Regions from separate parts of the Streptomyces sp. NPDC058257 genome, predicted to be linked through region 3. Evidence: riboswitches for the same ligand, from Rfam matches in the RefSeq annotation. Region 3 holds a riboswitch; each other region holds the start of a gene.
What was found. A riboswitch is a leader RNA that binds a small molecule or an ion and turns the genes downstream of it on or off. The one in region 3 is predicted to bind cyclic di-AMP.
Positions count from the first base shown of each region.

Region 1: linked by a shared signal. The riboswitch ahead of ACFVXC_RS33100 (M23 family metallopeptidase) and the one ahead of ACFVXC_RS18900 (C40 family peptidase) in region 3 are both predicted to bind cyclic di-AMP.
Region 2: linked by a shared signal. The riboswitch ahead of ACFVXC_RS22410 (transglycosylase SLT domain-containing protein) and the one ahead of ACFVXC_RS18900 (C40 family peptidase) in region 3 are both predicted to bind cyclic di-AMP.

Region 1 covers NZ_JBHVXJ010000019.1:46,090-53,525, forward strand. The annotation lists gene ACFVXC_RS33085 (GNAT family N-acetyltransferase) at 1-245, opposite strand, end outside; gene ACFVXC_RS33090 (HPr family phosphocarrier protein) at 457-738, shown strand; gene ACFVXC_RS33095 (GntR family transcriptional regulator) at 908-1,612, opposite strand; gene ACFVXC_RS33100 (M23 family metallopeptidase) at 1,898-2,701, opposite strand; cyclic di-AMP (ydaO/yuaA leader) riboswitch at 2,714-2,877, opposite strand; gene ACFVXC_RS33105 (M16 family metallopeptidase) at 3,075-4,460, opposite strand; gene ACFVXC_RS33110 (M16 family metallopeptidase) at 4,457-5,821, opposite strand; gene ACFVXC_RS33115 (DNA topoisomerase (ATP-hydrolyzing) subunit A) at 6,035-7,436, shown strand, end outside.
Region 2 covers NZ_JBHVXJ010000009.1:117,462-124,897, forward strand. The annotation lists gene thpR (RNA 2',3'-cyclic phosphodiesterase) at 1-280, opposite strand, end outside; gene ACFVXC_RS22400 (hypothetical protein) at 505-2,061, shown strand; gene ACFVXC_RS22405 (cytochrome P450) at 2,132-3,358, opposite strand; gene ACFVXC_RS22410 (transglycosylase SLT domain-containing protein) at 4,151-4,876, opposite strand; cyclic di-AMP (ydaO/yuaA leader) riboswitch at 4,881-5,073, opposite strand; gene ACFVXC_RS22415 (glycoside hydrolase family 15 protein) at 6,353-7,436, shown strand, end outside.
Region 3 covers NZ_JBHVXJ010000007.1:73,355-80,790, forward strand. The annotation lists gene ACFVXC_RS18865 (8-amino-7-oxononanoate synthase) at 1-830, shown strand, start outside; gene ACFVXC_RS18870 (DUF397 domain-containing protein) at 831-1,055, opposite strand; gene ACFVXC_RS18875 (helix-turn-helix domain-containing protein) at 1,065-1,925, opposite strand; gene ACFVXC_RS18880 (ATP-binding protein) at 2,195-2,671, shown strand; gene ACFVXC_RS18885 (LysR family transcriptional regulator) at 2,683-3,594, opposite strand; gene ACFVXC_RS18890 (LysE family translocator) at 3,747-4,376, shown strand; gene ACFVXC_RS18895 (DUF6328 family protein) at 4,330-4,914, opposite strand; gene ACFVXC_RS18900 (C40 family peptidase) at 5,075-5,548, opposite strand; cyclic di-AMP (ydaO/yuaA leader) riboswitch at 5,552-5,724, opposite strand; gene ACFVXC_RS18905 (hypothetical protein) at 6,079-6,387, opposite strand; gene ACFVXC_RS18910 (ATP-dependent Clp protease proteolytic subunit) at 6,395-7,030, opposite strand; gene ACFVXC_RS18915 (amidase) at 7,248-7,436, shown strand, end outside.

The sequences.
Region 1 (7,436 bases), on a different contig from region 3:
GCCAGACCCACCCGGTCCACCTGGTCGTGATGGGTGAAGCGGTGGACGTCCTTGGCGGACAGGCGCGGGTAGGGGGCGAAGAAGCGGTAGTACTTCGACTCGTCCGAGACCTGCTCGTAGAAACTGACCAGGCGATCCGCGTCCTCGGCCGTGATGGGCCTGATCCGGGCGGTGCCTCCGTCACGCAGGACGACGTCGGCTTCCCAGTGGGAGGGATATGCCTGCCGTTCCGACGGGGTCTGCATGAGGCCCAGGGTACGGGTCGCGGGGGCGCCTCGGCCGGGGCAGGCTAGGAGTCGTCGAAGGGCGGGACGTGGGCCCGCGGCACGAGGACGTACGGTCGGCGGAGCAGGGCCCGTCGGTCGGCACCGTACGGGCCGACGGCCGGCGGAGCACATGTGATCGCATGAGACACTGGTCTAGACAAGTGTGAGACATCTGGAAGGGCAGCAACACATGGCTGAGCGCCGCGTCAACGTCGGCTGGGCCGAGGGCCTTCACGCCCGACCCGCCTCCATCTTCGTCCGCGCGGCCACCGCCGCCGGCGTCCCCGTGACGATCGCCAAGGCTGACGGCAACCCCGTGAACGCCGCCTCCATGCTCGCGGTGCTCGGTCTGGGCGCGCAGGGCGGCGAGGAGATCGTGCTCGCCTCCGACGCCGAGGGCGCGGACGCCGCTCTCGACCGTCTGGCGAAGCTGGTCGCGGACGGCCTCGAAGAGCTCCCCGAGACCGTCTAGTAAAGACTGGTACTCATACGCCGAAGGGCCCGCGCTGAATAGGGGCGGGCCCTTCGGTGCTTCTGTTTCCAGCTGCCGAATATCAGAGCCGCATTCCCTGAACGTGCCACATTCGGGCAGCCGAAATAGTCCCCCGCCGAATAGCACTTCTTTGTATACGGCGCCTCTGTTAATGCCGGAGGCCCACCGTGTTTACGGCATGTTGCGAATCCCTCACACGATCTCGTCCCGCGGCCCGGTGACCTTGCGGGCGAAAGCGCGGCCGGTGCGCGGCCGCCGCCCGTTCCGCGTGGGCCGCCGCGAGCGACCTGGCCCGTTCCGCGTCCCCGCGGGCGACCGCGTCGACGATCGCGGCGTGCTCCGCCCAGGACTCCGCGGGAGCGGCCGGTGTCTCGACGACGTACATCCAGGCGATCTTGTGCCGGAGCTGGGTGAGCAGCGCTGTGAGACCCGGGCTGCCGGACGACTGGGCGAGCGTCTCGTGGAACCAGCCGCCCAGGGAGCGCAGGTCGTCGCTCCGACCGCCCCTCGAACGCTCCTGGCCGAGCCTGACGAGTCCGCGCAGGACCTTCAGATGCGCCTCCGTGCGGCGCTGAGCGGCGCGGGCCGCCCCCAGCGGCTCCAGGAGCATGCGTATCTCCAGGAGGTCGGCCGCCTCCTGCTCGGTGGGCTCCGCGACGCACGCGCCCGCGTGCCTGCGCGTGACGACGAACCCCTCGGCCTCCAGGGTGCGCAGGGCCTCGCGCACGGGGACGCGGGAGACTCCATAGCGGCGTGCGAGCAGTTCCTCGGTGAGTCGGCCACCCCGTTCGTAGACACCGGAGACGATGTCGTCCCGGATGGCCGTGCATACCGAGTGCGCGGGAATGCGCATGACCTGACCTCCGCCTTAATCCCCGCGAAACGCGGTCGATCGACGCCTTTTCAGTGACCCTATTGCAGAGCGGCCGAATTTCCGATGGCAGGCCGAAATTCATGGATATATTTTGGCCAAAGGCGATCGGCGCGGGTACGGGTACAAGTACGGCTACGGCTACGGCTACGGCTACGGCGGTACGGCGAAAGCCCCGGCTCTCGACGAGCCGGGGCTTTCAGTGGATCAGCGTTCGCTGGATCAGCGTTCGCTGGATCGGCGTTCGGTGGATCGGCGTTCGGTGGATCAGACGCCGACGTCGTGCGAGCGGAGGTACGCGATCGGGTCGATGTCCGTGCCGTAGTCCGCGCCGGTCCGGGCCTCGAAGTGGAGGTGCGGGCCGCTGGAGTTGCCGGTGGAGCCCGAGAGGCCGATCTGCTGGCCCGGGGTGACGGCCTGGCCGACGGTGACACCGAGGGACGACATGTGGCCGTACTGGGTGTACGTGCCGTCGTTCATCTTGATGACCACGTTGTTGCCGTAGGCACCGCCCCAGCCGGCCTCGACGACGGTGCCGGAACCGACCGCGTGGACCGAGGTGCCGGACGCGGCGTGGAAGTCGATGCCGGTGTGGCTGCCGGAGGACCACATGCCGCCGCCGGTCTGGTAGCCCGTGGAGACGTACGAGCCGGTGATCGGGGAGACGTAGCTGTTGAGGCGCTTGCGCTCGGCCTCGCGAGCGGCGCGCTCCTTGGCCTCGCGCTCCTTCTTGGCCTTGGCCTTCGCCTCGGCCTCGGCCTTGCGCTTGGCCTCCTCGGCCTTCTTCTTGGCGGCTTCTTCGGCCTTCTTGGCCGCTGCCGCGTCGTCGGCGGCCTGCTGCTGGGCGGCGGCCTGCGCGTCGACGCTGGCGGCGAGCGAGTCGCCGACGGAGACCGCCTGGGTGAGGCCGGTGTGCTCAAGAGCCGCGGCGTCGTCGGCGGCGAGGGCCGGAGCGGCCAGGCCTCCTATGACACCGGTGGTGGTGAGGGCGGCGACGCCCGCCACGTTCGCGGTCGTGCGCGTGAGGCGGCTGGGGCGACGGTGCTTCCCGGTGGCACGGGTGAACGCCATGAAGCGGCTGATCCTTTCCTTCCTTCTCGCCTACCGGGTTAGCTGACGGGTTCGGAGCAGGAAGGTCTCCTACGAGTCCCTCGCCTCACGGCAAGGTTCCCGATTCACCCCAAGGGGACATGTGGGTCCCCGGCTCCCCTGGCTCGCGCCGTACGGGGACTCGGCGATGACTGTCCGGTGCCGCGGGTGCGGCGTACTGCATGACGAACAGCCGGACCGACGCTAAGCGGGGCGTCTTTCAAACGACAAACGGATCAGAGTTTTTGTAGCGCACGCCACAGGGCAGACACGTAACCTCCATACTAATTCGGACATATGAGGACCCCAGTAGCAAATTCCAGCCACTGGGGTCCCGATATGTCCTGACTGTCACTCAGCCCGTGACCACACTCACTTCACCGATGCCGAGCGCCCTGACGGGCTCCTCGATCTGCGCGGCGTCACCGACGAGCACCGTCACCAGGCGGTCCTCGGGGAAGGCGCTCACCACGGCGGCGGTGGCCTCCACGGTGCCGGTCGCGGCCAGCCGGCGGTACAACTGCGCCTGGAAGTCGTCCGGAAGGTGCTGCTCGACCTGATCGGCGAGAGTGGCGGCGACGGACGCCGCCATCTCGTACTTGAGCGGGGCGACGCCCACCAGGTTCTGCACGGCGACATCGCGCTCGGCGTCCGTCAGACCGTCGGCGGCGAGGGTGCGAAGCACCTTCCACAGGTCTTCGAGGGCCGGTCCCGTGGACTCGGTGTCCACCGAGCCGCTGATGGCCAGCATCGCGGCACCTGTGCCGTCCGGGGCGGAACGCAGGACCTGGGCGAAGGACCGTACGCCGTAGGTGTATCCCTTCTCCTCGCGCAGGACGCGGTCGAGGCGCGAGGTGAGGGTGCCGCCGAGGCAGTACGTGCCGAGCACCTGCGCGGGCCAGACGCGGTCGTGCCGGTCCGGTCCCACGCGGCCGATGAGCAGCTGCGTCTGGACGGCGCCGGGGCGGTCCACGATGACGACACGCCCGGTGTCGTCGGCGGTCACCGGGGGCACCGGGCGCGGCTGGGCCGTGCCGCCCGTCCAGGCGCCGATGGTGTCGGCGAGGACGGCGTCCAGGTCGACGCCGGTCAGGTCGCCCACGACGACCGCGGTGGCAGTGGCGGGACGCACATGCTTCTCGTAGAAGGCACGCACCGCCGCCGAGTCGATGGCGGTGACCGTCTCCTCGGTGCCCTGGCGGGGGCGCGACATGCGCGACGTCGCCGGGAACAGCTGCCGGGAGAGCTCCTTGGCGGCGCGGCGCCCCGGGTTGGCGGCCTCGTGCGGAATCTCGTCCAGGCGGTTGCGCACGAGGCGTTCGATCTCGCTGTCCGCGAAGGCGGGGGCGCGCAGGGCGTCGGCGAGCAGGCCGAGCGCCTTCGGGAGGCGCGAGACCGGGACTTCGAGGGAGACACGCACGCCGGGGTGGTCGGCGTGCGCGTCCATGGAGGCGCCGCAGCGGTCGAGTTCCGCGGCGAAGTCCTCGGCGGAGTGCTTGTCGGTGCCTTCGTTGAAGGCCCTCGCCATGATCGTGGCGACGCCGTCCAGGCCCGCGGGCTCGGCGTCGAGCGGCGCCTCGAGGTGGATCTCCACGGCGACGACCTGCTGGCCGGGGCGGTGGCAGCGCAGCACGGTGAGGCCGTTGTCCAGGGTGGCGCGCTCGGGCGCGGGGAAGGCCCACGGCCGTGCGGTGCCCGCCTGGGGCTGGGGGTGGAACTGCATCGTCGCGGCCTCGGTCACTTCGCCGCCTCCTCTTCGTCCTCGTCAGTGGCTTCGGCGCCTTCGGGGGCCGCTGAGCCCTCGGTGGGCTCGTACACGAGCACCGCGCGGTTGTCGGGGCGCAGGCGGGCCGCCGCGGCCGCCTTGACCTCTTCCGCCGTGACGTCGAGGACGCGCTTGACGGCTGTCAGGGCGAGCTGCGGGTCGCCGAACAGGACCGCGTACCGGCACAGTTCGTCCGCGCGTCCCGCCACCGTGGAGAGCCTGTCCAGCCACTCGCGCTCCAGTTGTGCCTGGGCGCGCTCCATCTCCTCGTCGGTGGGGCCCTCTTCCGCGAAGCGGGCGAGCTCCTCGTCGACGGCCGCCTCGATGACGGGGACCTCGACGTCGCCGGACGTCTTCACGTCGAGCCAGCCGAGCGAGGGGGCTCCGGCGAGGCGCAGCAGGCCGAAACCTGCCGCCACGGCGGTGCGGTCGCGGCGCACGAGGCGGTTGTAGAGCCGCGACGACTCGCCGCTGCCCAGGACCGTGAGCGCCAGGTCGGCCGCGTCGCACGCGCGCGTGCCGTCCTCCGGGAGGCGGTAGGCGGCCATCAGGGCGCGGGCCGGTACCTCTTCCTCGACGACCTCGCGCAGCTCCTTGCCGATCGTGTCGGGCAGCGAGCCGTCGCGCGGCGGCTGCTTGCCGTCGTGCGAGGGGATGGACCCGAAGTACCGCTCGACCCAGGCGAGGGTCTCCTGCGGGTCGATGTCGCCGACGACCGACAGGACTGCGTTGTTGGGCGCGTAGTACGTACGGAAGAAGTTCCGCGCGTCTTCGAGCGTCGCCGCGTCCAGGTCGGCCATGGAGCCGATCGGGGTGTGGTGGTAGGGGTGGCCCTCGGGGTACGAGAGGGCGGTCAGCTTCTCGAACGCCGTGCCGTAGGGAACGTTGTCGTAGCGCTGGCGGCGCTCGTTCTTGACGACGTCCCGCTGGTTCTCCATGGATTCTTCGTCGAGCGCGGAGAGCAGTGAGCCCATCCGGTCGGCTTCCAGCCACAGGGCCAGCTCGAGCTGGTGTGTGGGCATGGTCTCGAAATAGTTGGTGCGCTCGAAGCTCGTGGTGCCGTTGAGCGACCCGCCCGCACCCTGCACCAGCTCGAAGTGGCCGTTGCCGTGCACCTGCTTCGAGCCCTGGAACATCAGGTGCTCGAAGAGGTGGGCGAGGCCCGTACGCCCCTTGACCTCGTGGCGCGAGCCGACGTCGTACCAGAGGCAGACCGCGGCGGCCGGGGTCAGGTGGTCCTCGGAGAGCACCACGCGCAGGCCGTTGGCCAGCCGGTGCTCGGTCGCTGTCAGGCCGCCGGAGCCGGCCTCGGCTGTGGCCGTGTGACCCATGGGCATGTACGTCCCTTCGATCGCGAAAAGCTGGAAATTCTGCCAGTCGTGCCACTGTATGCAAGCGTGCTGACAACCGGTGAAGTTCCCGCTCCGCGCTCGGCGTAGTCACGGCCGAAGTCCGGGTCGTGGTCGGCGTTGTCAGTGGGACAGAGCACAATGGTCGGCGTCAGATCCCGTTGATGCCCTGGCAGACACCGTGAAGGAGCCGCAGCAGCGATGGCCCGCCGCAGCACGAAGACCCCGCAGCCCGACGAGTCGTTCGAGGAGAAGATCCTCGACATCGACGTCGTCGACGAGATGCAGGGATCCTTCCTCGAGTACGCGTATTCGGTCATCTACTCGCGCGCCCTGCCGGACGCCCGCGACGGCATGAAGCCGGTGCACCGCAGGATCGTGTATCAAATGAACGAGATGGGCCTGCGCCCCGACCGCGGCTATGTGAAGTGCGCCCGCGTCGTCGGCGAGGTCATGGGTAAGTTGCACCCGCACGGCGACGCGTCGATCTACGACGCCCTGGTGCGCATGGCCCAGCCCTTCTCCATGCGTCTGCCCCTGGTGGACGGACACGGCAACTTCGGCTCGCTCGGCAACGACGACCCGCCGGCCGCCATGCGGTACACCGAGTGCAAGATGGCCGACGCGACGTCCTTGATGACGGAGTCGATCGAAGAGAACACAGTCGATTTCGAGTCGAACTACGACGGCCAGGAGCAGGAGCCGGTCACCCTTCCGGCGGCCTATCCGAACCTTCTGGTCAACGGCGCGTCGGGCATCGCCGTCGGCATGGCGACGAACATGCCGCCGCACAACCTCGGCGAGGTCATCGCCGCCGCCCGCCACCTGATCAAGCACCCCGGGGCCGACCTGGAGACGCTGATGCGTTTCGTGCCGGGTCCCGACCTGCCCACGGGTGGCCGCATCGTCGGCCTGTCCGGGGTCAGGGACGCGTACGAATCAGGGCGCGGCACCTTCAAGATCCGCGCGACGGTCGCCGTCGAGAACGTGACGGCCCGCCGCAAGGGCCTGGTCGTGACGGAACTGCCCTTCTCCGTAGGCCCCGAGAAGGTCATCTCGAAGATCAAGGACCTGGTCGGCTCGAAGAAGCTCCAGGGCATCGCCGACGTCAAGGACCTCACGGACCGCTCGCACGGCCTGCGCCTGGTCATCGAGATCAAGAACGGCTTCGTCCCCGAGGCCGTCCTGGAGCAGCTCTACAAACTGACGCCGATGGAGGAGTCCTTCGGCATCAACAACGTGGCCCTGGTGGACGGCCAGCCCCTCACACTCGGCCTCAAGGAACTTCTTGAGGTCTATCTCGACCACCGCTTCACCGTCGTGCGCCGCCGCAGCGAGTTCCGCCGCGGCAAGAAGCAGGCCAGGCTGCACCTGGTCGAGGGGCTCCTCGTCGCCCTCCTGGACATCGACGAGGTCATCCGCCTCATCCGCTCCAGCGACAACTCCGCACAGGCCAAGGAGCGCCTGATCGAGCGCTTCTCGCTGAGCGAGATCCAGACGCAGTACATCCTGGACACTCCGCTGCGCCGCCTGACCAAGTTCGACCGCATCGAGCTGGAGTCCGAGCGCGACAAGCTCAAGGCCGAGATCGACGAGCTGACCC
Region 2 (7,436 bases), on a different contig from region 3:
CTCGCTCGTCGAAGTGTCCGCCGCCGCGCAGGGCCAGGGTGAGGGGGCTGCGGGCGGCCGCGAGGCGGGCGAGCGGTGCAGGCAGGAGCGGGACCACCGGTGTGGGTACCTCGCCGAGGAAGGCCAGGGTGACGTGCCAGTCCTCGATGCGATTCCACCGCATACGGGGATGCGCGCGATAGGCGGGCCCCAGTGCCTGTTCCAGTTCCTGCTTCGCGTCGTCGGGCGGTGCGAGAGCGATGAACACACGAACGGTCGCGGGCTGAGTCTCTTCGTTCACAGAGATCTTCGTACCGTATCCGGGCGGGCGGACAGTGACCGGCCCCGGGGCCGATACCGAACGCCGCCGATCGTGCACCGGGTTGTGCGTATCTCTTGTCGGGAGAGTGCCGTCCTGGATCGGCCTCTGCTACGCAGGAAATGGCCTCGTACAAGGGCCGAGGGCCGACGGGCGAGACCGGAGGTCGCGGCCGGTACGCCGCAGGCTGTCAGTGGGAGGGGAACATGGCCGATTCCGTGGGTGGGGAGGGGCCGCGGGTGCCCGTGACCGATCCCAGGCTGGGGGTCGACGTCGCTGCGGGGCGGGCGGGGAATCCTCGCCACCGGCTGGTCACGGTGGGGGATTCGCTGACGCAGGGATTCCAGAGCGCGGCGATCTTCAACACGTCGTTGTCGTATCCGGCGATCGTCGCGTACGAACTGGGGTGTCTCCCGCAGTTCCGGTATCCCCTCTACGGGGGGCTTGGCGGGCTGCCCTTCAACCTCGAGTGGTTCCTGCGTGACCTGGAGGACCGCTATGGGCGGGGTGTGGACTGGTGGGAGGTGCCGCTGGCCTTGTTCCGGGCTCGCCAGGTGATGGACCGGGTGGAGGACTACTGGGAGCGAGGGGCAGGCCTGACCGTGCCGTCGACCACGGCGATCATGCACAACCTTGCCGTGTTCGGGTGGGATCTGCGCGATGCGCTGTCGAAGTCGGCGGACGAGTGCCGTAAGCGGATCGACGTGCCCAAGGACGACCTCGTGAATCAGATCGTGCAGAACGCCGGTGAGCGCGCCGCCCTGAGGGTGCTGCCCACCCAGCCCCGGACAGCGGGGGCCCTGACCCAGCTGGGTGCGGCGGCCGAGCTGGGCAAGGACATCGAGGGCACCGACGCGCAGGACGGCATCGAGACACTGGTCGTCTTCCTGGGCGCGAACAATGCCCTGCGGGCGGTGACCGACCTGCGCGTGGTGTGGAGTGAGGACGCCGGCTTCGACGACCTCGACGCCAAGCGCCACTTCACGGTCTGGCGGCCCAGGCACTTCACGTCCGAACTGCGCAAAGTGGCCGCGGAAGTCGCCGACATCAAGGCACGCCACGTCATCTGGTGCACGGTTCCGCACGTGACCATCGCGCCGATCGCACGCGGTGTGGCGGTCAAGGTCCAGCCCGGTTCGCGGTACTTCCCCTACTACACCCGTCCGTGGATCAGCGACCGGGACTTCGACGTGGGCAGGGACCCGAGCATCACCGCGGAGCAGGCGCGGCAGGTGGACGATGCGATCGACGCGTACAACTACGCGATCACCGATACCGTCCGCGCTGCCCGGACCGAGGGGAAGGACTGGTACCTCCTTGAGACCTGCGGCCTGATGGACCGCCTGGCATCGCGCCGCTACATCGAGGACCCGCTGGCGCGTCCGGACTGGTGGCGGCCCTATACCCTGCCGCCGGAACTGCAGGCACTGTCACCGCCGCCGAACTCGCAATTCCTCGCCAGCAAGGGCGGACGGCGCGCGGACGGCGGCCTGTTCTCGCTCGACGGTGTGCACCCCACGACGGTCGGATACGGGATTCTCGCCCAGGAGGTGATCAACGTGATGCGGCTGGCGGGCGTCCGGTTCTTCCGCCCCGACGCGAGCACCCCTCATCAGGACCCGGTGCTCGTGGACTTCGGCCGGCTCATCCGCCACGACACACTGGTCAACCGTCCGCCGGGAAATCTGGGCTCGGCCCTGGGCATCTTGAGCTGGGCCGATGAGGCCCTGGACCTGTTCCGGCGGCTGTTTTCCACCCTGTGATGGATCGTCAAGTTCGTCGGGGGAGAGCGGTGCCTCTGGCGCTGCCGGTAGTGCTGGGCCGAGTCGGTTCTCAGTGTTCTGGGCCAAGGACGACCGGCAGTTCCCGGTGTCCGTTGGAGATGAACGACTCCGCGGGGCGCAGTGCGGATGCGGGAACGGCGAGAGTGAGGTCGGGGAAGCGGGTGAACAGCGCCCGCAGCGCGATCTGGGCTTCCATCCGGGCCAGAGCCGCGCCTAGGCAGACGTGGACGCCGTGGCCGAAGGCGAGATGGGTTTTGTCGGCCCGGGCCAGGTCGAAGGAGCCGGCGCTCGGGCCGTGGAGGTTGGGGTGGCGGCCTGCTGCCGCGTAGGAGGCGAGGATGGCCTCGCCCTGGCGGATCACGAGTTCTGGTGTCAGGGCGATGTCCTGGACGGCGTAGCGCATCGGCAGGTGCGCGACGGGTGCCTCGTAGCGCAGCGTCTCCTCGACGACGTCTGCCCAGGCCCTTGTGCCCTCGCGGACCTGGGCGAGCTGTTGAGGATGGCTGAGCAGCGCGACGACGGCCTGGTCCAGCAGGTTGACGGTGGTCTCGTAGCCCGCGCTGATCACCAGAAGGAGCGTGTCGAGCAGTTCTTGCTCACTCAGCGCGGAGCCGTCATCGTCCCGGGTGGCTATGAGTACGGAGGTCATGTCCTGGCCGGGCGCGGCGCGCTTGGCCGCGACCAGATCGGCCAGGATCGCGTACGCCTCCTGGGTGTTCGCGGCGGCCTCATCGGGGCTGAGCGTGGTGTCGAAGACACCGTCGACAGTACGGCGGAAGCCGGGCCGGGAGTGGTCGGGGAGCCCCATGAGTTCGCTGATGACCCGGATCGGGAGCGGATAGGCGAACCGCTCGCGCAGGTCGGTGGGTTGTCCGGCGGGAAGGGCGGCGAGTTCATCGAGCAGCGTGTCGGTCATCTCCTCGATACGCGGCTGCAGGGCGGCGATACGGCGCGAGGTGAAGGCCGGGCTGACCAGGCGCCGCAGCCGCCGGTGGTCGCCGCCGAAGGCGGTGAACATGTTGTCGACGGCCACCCACAGTGCCAGCGGCCAGGTGCCGAGGATCTGGTCGGGGAACATCGGCCAGTGCCGCCGGGGGTCTTTGGAGACCCGCGGGTCGGTGAGGAGCTGTTTGAGCAGGGCCGGGTCGGTCACCGCCCATGCCTCGACGCCCAGGACGTCGACGCGGGCAGCCGGGCCGCGTGAGCGCAGCTCGGCGTCCTCGGCGTGTCGGTCGCTGCCTGCGGCGTCCAGGACAAGGATCTGCGGCTGGTCCATGCGAGAGCTCCTCAGATAGGGGCGACAAGCGGCGCGGTGCGGGCGGGCGGCGGACAAGGAAGCCAGATCGCGGTGGCAGAGGGCGGAGACAGCCTGCTCCAACCCGCGAAGTACGTCCAGGAGTTGCGCAGTGGCCCGCTGAGGGATCGGGCCGGCGCCCGGCCGGGCAGGCCGGTGCTGGGACGCGATCGTGCCACCGGGCCGCACCACTGGGCCGCAGCGGATACCGGCCGTTTTCTCGCCGACCGCGGGGCCGACCACGACACATTCCGTCGTCCGCTCCGGCAGCGCGGACCCTCCCGGTGATCGGGGAGCGGGGCCAGCAGTGTCCCGTAACCGCGTCCCGCGCGACTCCGCCCCGTGCCCTACGCGAGAGGAGCGCTACGCGAGACGCGTGCTGACCTGTTGATCAGGCTGACCTCGCTGATGAGGAGGAGCCGCCCTGACCGGCGCCGGCGAGCGAGCGGCGGGGCGGCGGTTCCTGGCCGTCGCCGACGGTCCGAGGCTGAGCTTCGTCGAGCTTGCCGACGTCCTGCGCGACCGGCTCGGCTAGCTCGCCGCGCGGGCTCCCGAACGGGAGGCTCCCGGCAAGGCTCTCCCGCGACCGGTCATCCACAACGACCGGGCCCGCGAGGAATTCGGCTGGCAGCCGCGCCCCGCCCCGCCTCATCCCGCCCCACCCCGCTGCGACGACGATCGTCGACTCGGCCAAGTGCCTGCGGGACCTGAGGCTTCTGGAGGCGGGGCTGTGACAGCCGCCGGGGCGGTCTAGGAGGGGCCGTCCGGGACGGTCTAGTAGGGGCCGTTCACGTTGTCGATCGAGCCGTAGCGGTCGGCCGCGTAGTTGCAGGCGGCGGTGATGTTGGCGACGGGGTCGAAGCTGTCCGTGGAGGTGCCGGGCACGTGGTACGCGGCGAATGTGGGGTCGATGACCTGCAGGAGCCCCTTGGAAGGTGTTCCGGCGGCGGCGTTGGAGTCCCAGTCGTTGGTGATCTGAGGGTTGCCGGAGGACTCGCGCATGATGTTGCGGTGGATGCCCTCGTAGGTGCCGGGGATGCCGTGCTGGGCCAGTACGTCGAGCGACTCCCTGATCCAGCCGTCGAGGTCGTCGGTGTACGTCTTCTTCGCCGGGGCCGCGGCGGGCTCGGCGGTGAGGGTGTCCGGGCGCTCGGAGCGGTCTGCCCGCTGAGCGGGGGCATTCTCGCCGAGGGTGAGCTTGAGACCGGGGTGGATCATCTTGGGGCTGTCGCCGAGAGTGCTGCGGTTGTCCGCGTACAGCTTCTTCCAGCCGCCGCTCAGGGAGTGCTCGCGGGCGATCTTGGCGAGGGAGTCACCGGCGGCGACCACGTACGTCGTGGAGGCCGCGGCGGGCTTGGCGGGGGTGCCGGCCGGCGCCGCGGCTGCGGTGGTGGCGCCGAGCACCGGGAGGACGAGCACGGCGCCGCCCGTGCCTGCGACGGCGATGTTCCGGGTGAGCGGGCTGGACTTGGGGCGGCGGTGCTTTCCCTTTGCAGGCATGACGATTTCCTCTCCGTCGCCTGCGAGGTGAGCTGTCGGGTTCGGACGGGAGATGTCCGGCCGCACTGTGAATGCGACTTCACCCCGGAGCCGTTCCGGAATCCGGATCGGCGGCTTACCTGGGTCCCCCGCTCCTGCCGTGCGTAAGTGAGTGGGATGGGTTTCCGGACAGCGGCAGGATTCGGCGTTCCATCCGGATTGACGGTGACGTTAGGCGAGGAATGCCGGAAGGAACAAGACACGAATTCGCATAGGCAATGCACGAGGGTCCGTCTCCCGGCGAACAGAACAGTTCGCACTCATTGATCAAAAACCCCAAATTTCTTAGTGCGCAACGGAAGTGCGCCCAGCGGTTCGCAGTTGTTCCCAGCGGTGCCGTGGCGGGAAGCGTGACCCAATTCACTGAAGGGAATGCGGCCCCATGGTGCACCAGACGGCTTCATTCGGCATCAATGGCGCGCAAAACGGACAATAGCCCCCGCGTGACTCTGGCGGCGTGAAGGGCTGATTCACTGAGAAAGCCGGACATAAGGGAAGATGTATTGCGTATTAAAACGGTCAAATCGTTGCGTGATTGCATCGATGCTCACACGGCTATGCCCGGCCCGTACTCGGCAGACCTGCCACGGCGGCACGGGTGCCGACAGGGGGCTTGTGGTGGCGGTTCACCGCCCTCGCTTTCGCGAAACAGGCACTCCCTCGGGTCCGCAACCACAACCAGCAGAACCTGGCGGGAAACGGTGCTCTTGGGCCAGGTCCTGCTGTGTGTGCCCCCTGACGGCGACGCCATAGGGCTCCGGCCGGAATCCGCCGCTGCCTTGCCCCGCACTCGGCAGGTGTACCCGGCCCGGAGTCGGCGGGGCCGCGGCAGAGAGTGGTCACTGCGCCGAATGGTCCTGACCCGTCGGCTCAGCGGCTTCGGAGGGGTCAGAGGCTTCGGAAGGGGTGGAACCGGCCGATGTTCCGCGCCAACGGCTAACTCCATCTCCGTCCCCGGGCCGCTGCGATCTCTCGGGGACAGGGGCTTCTCTGTTCCTGTATCCGTGCGGAGGTACGGTGTCGGCGGAGCCGGTGCTGTCGACGCCCGTAGGATCAACCCTCGGTGGCTTTCCGTCATTTCACTTCCCCCTCCCCGCAGGGCGAGGCCGGCTGTTCGGTCCGGTCCGCCCCTCTGGATGTGACGGCATATCAATTCTCTTTCGAGTGCCGTGCATCGTGAATTCACCCCGGAACTGAGAATTCCTTTCGGCTGACAGCCAGGCGAGCCGAGAGGGCGCCCTGGAGGCAATTTCCGCAACTCCCGCCCGGGGGAGGGAAATCCCGGGATCCGACCCGGCAGGAGCGGCCCGCACCTCTTCTCTGAGTATTCTTCGAGGCTCGGGCCGAAGATCGTGACGCGCCCGGCGGAGTCCGGGGTCCGGGGAGTACGGAGCTGTAGTGTGGTCGCCGGTTTCGATGCGGGCGGAAGGCACAGGCATGGACGACCAGGACGCAGCAGGCCGCGCATATCTGCCCATCGCCGAGCACGGCCTGATCGGGGACCTGCGCGGTGCGGCACTGGTGGGGACCGACGGGCGCATCGACTGGTTCTGCGCGCCGAGGTTCGATTCCCCCAGCATCTTCGGGGCGATCCTGGACGCGGAGAGTGGCGGGGTCTGGGAGCTGACGCCGCTGTGTGCAACCGCGTCCCGTCAGCAGTTCTACGTTCCTGACAGCGCGATCCTCGTCACGCGTTTCCTCACCGAGGAGGGCATGGTGGAGGTGCAGGACTTCATGCCGGTTCTGCGCCCCCACGACGAGCGGCACCGCCAGCGGCTGGTGCGGCGCGTGGTGGCCGTGCGCGGTGCCATGCGCATGCGCACCCGGATCGCTCCGCGCCTGGACTACGGACGGGCCCGCCACCGGATGCTGACCGGCGAGGGCGAGGTCAAGTTCATCTCCGGGTCACTGACGCTGGTGCTGCGCAGCGATGTGCCCCTGTCGGCCAAGGACGGCGAGGCCCACGGTGAGTTCGAGCTCGGCGAAGGCGGCCAGGCCCTGTTCGTCCTGGACGTCGGAGCCGGGCCCGACGCCGACGCCGACGCCGACGCCGACGCGGCGCAGGGGAAGTGCGCCGCCCCGCCGGATCGGGATGAGGTCGACGAACTGTTCGACGGCACGGTCGCCTTCTGGCGCGGCTGGCTGAAGCGGTCGACGTATCAAGGGCGATGGCGCGAGATGGTGCACCGCTCCGCCCTCACCCTCAAGCTCCTGACCCACGAGCCCACTGGCGCGATCATCGCGGCACCCACGCTGGGGCTGCCGGAGCGCATCGGCGGTGAACGCAACTGGGACTACCGCTACGTCTGGATCCGTGACGCCGCCTTCTCGCTCTACGCGCTGCAGCGCCTGGGTTTCACCGACGAGGCCGAGGCGTTTGTCGCATGGCTGACGCGCTGTCTGGCCAGGACCGGCGCCGACGAGGCGGCGGGCCCGCTGCGCGCGATGTACACCATCGACGGTGACGCGGAGCTGCCGGAACGCGAACTCGCACACCTTGAGGGGTACTGCGGCTCGGCGC
Region 3 (7,436 bases):
CGAACCTCGCCGCGGTCACCGCCCTCGCTCCGCACGGTTCGCTGATCGTCTCGGACGCGGGCAACCACGCCTCGCTGATCGACGGCTGCCGCCTCGCGCGCGGTACGACGCAGGTGGTGCCGCACACCGATCCCGCAGCGGTGCGCAAGACGCTCGACGGGCACGCGGGTCCCGCGGTCGTCGTGTCGGACACGGTCTTCTCGGTCGACGGTGACGCGGCTTCACTGACCGAACTGGATTCCGTTTGTGCGGAGTTCGGTGCCGGTCTCATCGTCGACGACGCCCACGGGCTCGGGGTGCTCGGCGACGGCGGGCGGGGTGCCCCGCAGGCGGCCGGGCTCGCGGGCAACGCCCGCACGGTGGCCACGGTCACCCTGTCGAAGTCCCTCGGCAGCCAGGGCGGCGCGGTCCTCGGCCCCGCCAAGGTCATCGACCACCTGGTCAACGCGGCCCGCACCTTCATCTTCGACACGGGACTCGCCCCGGCCGCCGTGGGTGCGGCTCTCGCTGCTCTGCGCCTGCTGCGCGGGGAGCCCGGGCGCGCCGCACGTGCTCGCGAGGTCGCGGCCGAACTGTATGAACGCCTCACGGCGGAAGGCCTCTTGGCGGTCCGGCCCGACGCCGCCGTCGTCTCCGTGCGCGCGCCGTCGCCAGAAACGGCCGTGCGGTGGGCCGCCGACTGCCGGGGCGCGGGCCTCGCCGTGGGCTGCTTCCGTCCGCCGTCGGTGCCCGACGGCATCTCGCGGCTGCGGCTGACCGCACGGGCGGATCTCACCGGCGCGCAGATCGCCGATGCCGTCCGAGTGATCAGCCGCACCGCACCGCGATAGTCACCGGAGGCCGTGGACGAAGGCCTCCCAGGTGGCGGGCGAGAAAAGCAGGGCGGGCCCTGCCGTGTTCTTCGAATCGCGCACGGCGAGCAGCCCCCGCTTCGGCCCCGAAGCGAGCGGAGCTGTTTCCACGCAGTTGTTCATGCCGTTGCTGCGGCTGCTGCGATACCACCGTGCGTCGTGCAGAGACGTGCTTGAAGGTACGTGCCGAGGCAGTGCAGTCATGGTGCCCCCTTACGCGCCGTCACGTATCCCGGCGATGTGATCCGTTGATTCCTCGGGTGAAAGTGCCTGTCTTCGAAGGGAGTTGAAGGCATCCGTGTACGCCTGGAGGTCCTCTCTCCGTTCGAGGTAGAGGCTACTCGTCAAGTGGTCGAGAACAACCACATCCAGATCAGCAATGTTCGGAAAGGAGAAGATAACGAAAGAGCCGATAAGGCCGATGTGCTCCCCGGCGGCGAACGGCAGCACCTGAATCCGCACGTGGGGCAGTTGTGAGGCCTCCAGTAACCGTTTCAACTGACCCGCGAGGACCTGACTGCCGCCCACCGGCCTGTGGAGCACCGCCTCGTCCAGGACCACGCTCAGGTGCAGCGGAGGAGCCGCGCGCAGCACGTCCTGACGGGCCAGACGCACCTCGACCAGCGCGTCCACCAGCTCGTCCGGCCTTCCGCCGAGCGCTGCCCGCGTCACCGCACGCGCGTAGTCCGGGGTCTGCAGCAGGCCCGGCACGACGGTGGTCTCCAGAGTGCGGACCCGGCAGGCCTGTGACTCCAGGCTGATGAAGTCGCGGTAGGCGGGCGGCAGCAGCTCGCGGTAGGCATGCCACCAGTGGCGGCGCCCGCCCTCGTCCTCCGGGCCCGCGAGCGCGACCAGCAACTGGCGCAGGTGCGGGTCCTTCACCTCGTACGCCTCGAGCAGCAGGCGTACGTCGGTCGCCTTGGCACCGCTACGCCCCGTCTCGATCCGGCTGACCTTCGACTGATGCCAGCCGACCCGGTCCGCCGCCTGGCCGCTGGTGAGTCCGGCGTGCGTGCGCAGCGCACGGAGCTCGGCACCGAGTTTCCGGCGGCGCACCGCGGGGCCGTACCGCATGTCCGTCTCCTTCCCGACGGAGCCTCTTTCCCGGACTCCTCAGGCCTTTCACCGGCGACAGTAGAGGAAGCGTCGTCCTCGCGCCCAAATACGGTCTTCCGTAGCAGAGTTCACCGCTTCGAGCGACAGATATATGCACATCTTGCTGGATGGCCACCTGTGAGCGCCCCGAGAGTGGCAGGCTGGCGCAAAGCACCATTCCGGGACTGTCCTCGTGCCTTCCGTTACGAGTCGGAGCCGAGCCCCGGTGGGAAAGGGACAGCGTCGCCATGGCAGACCTTCAGGAAGCATCCGTCACCCTGCCGAGCGATCCTGCCTCGGTCTCCGCGGCCCGGAAGTACGTCTTGACCGTCCTCACCGAGTGGGGCCTCCCGGACGACACGGAGGTGGCCGACACAGTCCGGCTCATCGTCTCCGAACTCGCCACGAACGCCGTCCAGCACACCCGGGGCCAGTCGCCCACCTTCACGGTGGAGATGGAGCTCGACCGGGAGGAGCAGCTGCGCATCGGCGTCACCGACAGCCACCCCCGCTACCCCAAGCGGCTGCCCGCCGCGGTCCAGCAGGACAACGGCCGCGGCTTGGTGATCATCCGCTGGCTGGCCATGGAGTGCGGCGGCAGGCTGTCGGTCACGCCCACCCCCGAGGGCGGCAAGACGGTCTGGATCGCGCTGCCGTGGACCGCGACGATCCGCGGTGACACGACAGCGGCTCCCTCGGCTTCGCGCTCGCGCTCACCCCGCTGAGCGTTTCGCCCTCACCCCGCCGAGCGTCCGAAGGCCCCCCGGAGCAGCGCCCGGAAGGTGTCCGCCGCGGGATGTGACTCGTCGGAGCGGTGGACGACCGAGATCGTACGGCGCAGATTCCCCGGCTCAAGCGGCCTGACTCCCACCGGGGTGACCGCCGTCCGCGCCACCATCTCCGGTACGACGGCGACCCCGAGACCGGCGCTGACCAGGGCGCACACCAGCGCGTAACCCGGAGTCTCGACCAGGACCGAGGGCGTCGCCCCGGCCCGGACGAGTGCGGACTCCACGCCCTGCCGGGGTGGATGCGTCGGCGCCATGCTGATCAGCGGCTGACCTGCCAGCTCGCTCAGCGGCAGCCGTGACGAGGCGCTCGCGAGCGCGTGGCCGGGCGAGGTCACCAGGACCAGCTCCTCGACCAGGACCGGTTCCGCGGACACGGAGGCGGGCAGCGGCTGCGCGTCCGCGGGCTCGTAGGTGTGGGTGAGGGCCAGGTCGACCTCGCCCGCGGCCACGGCCGCGACGCCGAGCGGCGGTTCATAGCCCCGGACCGTCAGTTCGATGTCCGGATGGGCGCGGCGGAACGCGGTGAGCGCGGGCGGCATCAGATGGATCCCGGCGGTGGTGAAGGTCCCCACGCGCAGTCTGCCGCCGGACAGGCCCGTGAGCCGGGCCAGTTCGTTGCGGGCCTGCTCCATCTCGTCCAGGACCCGGCGCGCCCGCGCGAGAAGGAGCTCGCCCGCGCCGGTGAGGCGTGCCCCGCGGTGATGCCGGACCAGGAGCGCGGTGCCCGCCTCCCGTTCGAGCTTGGCCAGCTGCTGGGAGAGAGCGGGCACGGTGTAGCCAAGGCGTTCGGCGGCGCGGGTGATGGACCCGGCCTCGGAGACCGCCACCAGTGCGGCGAGCCGCGTCGGGTCGTACATGGAAGTCTCCCGGTTCAGGAGCGTGCGGGAGCCGACGGGCGCCGTGAGGGCGTGTGGTGCCGTCCGTCGGCGTGGGGGTAAACGCCTGCTTAAGGCAGACCCAGGATATTCCACATACCTGCTGAAGGCAGAAGGGCGGCAGCCTGGAGGCCATGGACGCACAACTGGTCACCTTCACCGGAGTCGCCGCGGGCATGGTCGCCATGCCGGGCGCCGACTTCGCCGTGGTGGTGCGCAACGCCCTCACCTCCCGCCGCGCCGGAGTCGCCTGCGCGATCGGTGTCGCGGGCGGGCTCGTGGTGCACACGGTGCTCGCGGTGGCCGGGGTCGCGGCCGTCCTGGCGGCGGTTCCCACGCTCTTTAGGGCCCTGCAGATCATGGGAGGCGCCTATGTGCTGTACCTCGGCTACCGCGCGCTGCGTTCGGCGGCGCGTGCGCCGGAGAGCTTCGGCGCACCGGACGGTGAGGTGGAGGCGGCGGCCGGGGGCAGTCTGCGACAGGGCTTCCTCACCAACGCCCTCAACCCCAAGGCGCCCATCACCTTCCTCAGCGTGCTGCCCCAGTTCGTCCCCGCGGGCAGCCCCGCGATGCCCAGGACCCTGCTGCTCGCGTCCATCATCGTGGCCCTGGCCCTCGTGTGGTTCCCGGTCGTCGCGCTCCTGGTGGACCGGCTCGGCCGCTGGCTGCGGAGGCCGCGTACGGCCCGTGCGATCGAGGGCGGTACGGGTGTCGCGCTCAGCGTCCTCGGTCTGGCGCTCCTGACCGAGGCGCTGATGGCGTGACGCCGCCCGGCCCGCCGGTGCCGGTGCCGGCGGCCTGGTCGTCCTTGCCCGCGCCGCGCACCAGGACGGGAAGCAGGCCCCAGAGGCCCGCGCACACCACCAGCGTGCCCGCGCTCGCGATGATCCCGCCGGTGCGGCCCACCGCCACGTCCACGACCAGGAGCACGGAACCGGCGAGCGCGAACACCAGGACCACCATGCCGATACCGGCGAGGCGGGACGACACCCGCACGATCCGCGGCTTGGAGTGCTGCCCGAACAGCGACCTGTGTAAGGCGGCCGGCGCGGTGAACAGCGCGGCGGACAGGACGGCGAGCAGCAGTGTGGTGACGTACGTGGCGCGCTGCACGGTGTCCAGCGAGGGGAAGCGCTCGGTGAAGGCGAGCGTCAACAGGAACGCGAAGAGGATCTGCACCCCGGCCTGCGTGACGCGCAGCTCCTGGAGGATCTCGGAGAAGTTGCGGTCGGCGCGCTCGAAGCTCGTTTCGTCGCGCGGCGGGGGGTTGCCCGGGGTGGGAGCACTGTTGTTTTCGGCCATGGCGCACGAGTATCCGCGTGGACGCCTTCCACGCCCGGCGGACGCGCCGATCAGAGGGCCGGGCGGGGGCGGGCGGAGACCCGGCCGGGGGCGGCCGAGCGGCGGCGGCAGCCGTGAGGCTCCCGCCGCCGTCCGACAGTCGACGTTCGGTGGCGCGTGATCAGCGCACCCTGCCGTACCAGACGCTCTTCGTCCAGATCTTCTCGAGGCGCACCACGGTGTTCGACTTCGGGGCGTGCCAGATCCGGCCCTTACCGGCGTAGATGCCGACGTGGTAGACGTTCCGGCCGGAGTGGAAGAAGACGAGGTCGCCGCGGGAGCGTTTCGACGCCGAGACGTGGCGGGTCTTGTTGTACTGCTGTGCGGCGGTGCGAGGCAGCTTCTTGCCCGCGCGCTTGAAGGAGTAGAGGGTCAGGCCCGAGCAGTCGAACCTGTGCGGCCCCATCGCTCCGTAGCGGTACGGCGAGCCTTTCTTCGAGGCGGCGATCTTGAGCGCTTTGGTCCCGTGAGTGGCGGCCTCTGCTTCCGTCGTGAGCCCTGGGCCCACGAGGGTGCCGCCTACGACGGCGAGTGTGAGGGCCGATACGGAGCCGGCCCTGGTCAGCAGCGACGGAACATGATTCAGCGCGGTCATGCGCAACCCTTCGTCAGCCGCCTGTGAAGGATGACCTGTCGGATTCGGGCTGGCGAAGTTGCCCGGCCGCGGTGTGCGGCTTCACCCCAAGGGTCGGCGTCCGGACCTTCCGGACCGACCCGTCATGCCTGGGTCCTCCACTCCTGCCGATGCACCGATGTCGACCGGTCATCCGGGTGGCGGCAGGACTCGGCGTCCGCCCGGACCGCCCCGCCGCTGTGGCGGGGGCTTGTCGTCGGAAGGGATCTTGACCCGTCAAGGGTGCGAATTCCGAGCCGAAACGGCGTTTTGTGAGGCTCCTCACGGCTGAACCGTTCGGGTGGACAAGGTCTGATTCGGGAGCGGAGCGAGGCACCCGACGATCGTTCGACCAGCACCGGAACGAGGAATTCCGGCCATCGCGTACACATCTGACGCAACCGCGGACGGCCCGAATGACTACCAATGTCTACGCCGAACGAGGTAGCCCGTTTGGTTCGTTTGAGTCCTGCCCCGGACGGTTCGGACGCCGGAGCCGGGGTGATGGAGGCTCAGGACGCCGACAAAGGCGGCACGGTGACCCGTCCGGCTCGCCGCTCCCCGTCCAGCACGCGGAGCGCTCGGGCCAGCGTCGGCGCGTGCACGGCGCTCTCGCCCCGCTGGTGCATGAGTGTCAGGGCGTCCCGCAAGGCGGTCGCGCTGCTCACCAAGGCCTGAGCGGCGCGCAGCCCGCCGTAGGTGTCCGAGGCGCGGGCGGGATTGATCCGGCCGACCAGGTCGACCACTTCGAGATACCGGTCGATCAACTCGCCCTCGGCGCGGGTGAGTGCGGGCAGCGGAGGAAGCTCGGGAGGCAACACCGGTGGCTCACCTCGCGTCCGGGGTGCGCAGGGATGATGTGCGGTTCGTGATGAGCCGGTCCACCAGGCCGTACTCGACCGCTTCGGAGGCGCTGAGGATCTTGTCGCGCTCGATGTCGGCCGCGACCAGCTCCGGGCTCCGGCCGGTGTGTTGGACGAGCAGCCTCTCCAGCTGCGCCCGGGTGCGCAGGAGTTCGTCGGCCTGGATCGCCAAGTCGGTCGCCTGACCGTGGACCGGCTCGGCGAGCGAGGGCTGATGGATGAGGATCCGGGCGCCCGGCAGCGCGCATCGCTTGCCGGGGGTGCCCGCGGCAAGGAGGACGGCCGCCGCCGACGCGGCCTGGCCCAAGCAGGTCGTCTCCACGTCGCAGGTGACGAACCGGATCGTGTCGTAGATGGCCGTCATCGCGCTGAACGAGCCGCCGGGAGAGTTGGTGTAGAGCGAGATGTCGCGGTCGGGCGCCAGGTATTCGAGGTGCATGAACTGCGCCATCACGTCGTTGGCGGAGGTGTCGTCGATCGGCGTCCCGAGGAAGACGATGCGCTCATCGAGCAGCTTCGAGTAGGGATCGAGGGTCCGCTGCCCCGTGGAGGTGCGCTCGGTGAACTTGGGCAGGACATGGCGGGCGAACGGTCGGTTCATGGCACGTCTCTCCTCCGGCGGGGCGGCTGCCCCCAAGGTGTCTGTAAAAAATGTACAGGACGTACGTAACGTCGTGATGGGGGGCATGTTCGAGTGATCCGCCGGAGTCAACAGACGGACCGCGTTTCAGCCGCTCGCTGAAAGCGCATGCCGAGAACGCGGCCACGAACGCCGACCGCCGACCGCCCCGAAAACCGCCCCGAGCCGAAAGCGTCGTATGAGCCCTGAAGCCCACCGAGTCCCCGATGCCGCGGAGCTCGTCCACCTGACCGCCCGCGAACTCGCCGCCCGGATCCGCGACCGCGAACTGTCCGCCCGCGAGGTCGTCCAGGCGCATCTGGACCGGATCGAGCAGGTCAACGGCGCCGTGAACGCCGTGGTGACCCTTACGGCGGAGCGCGCGCTC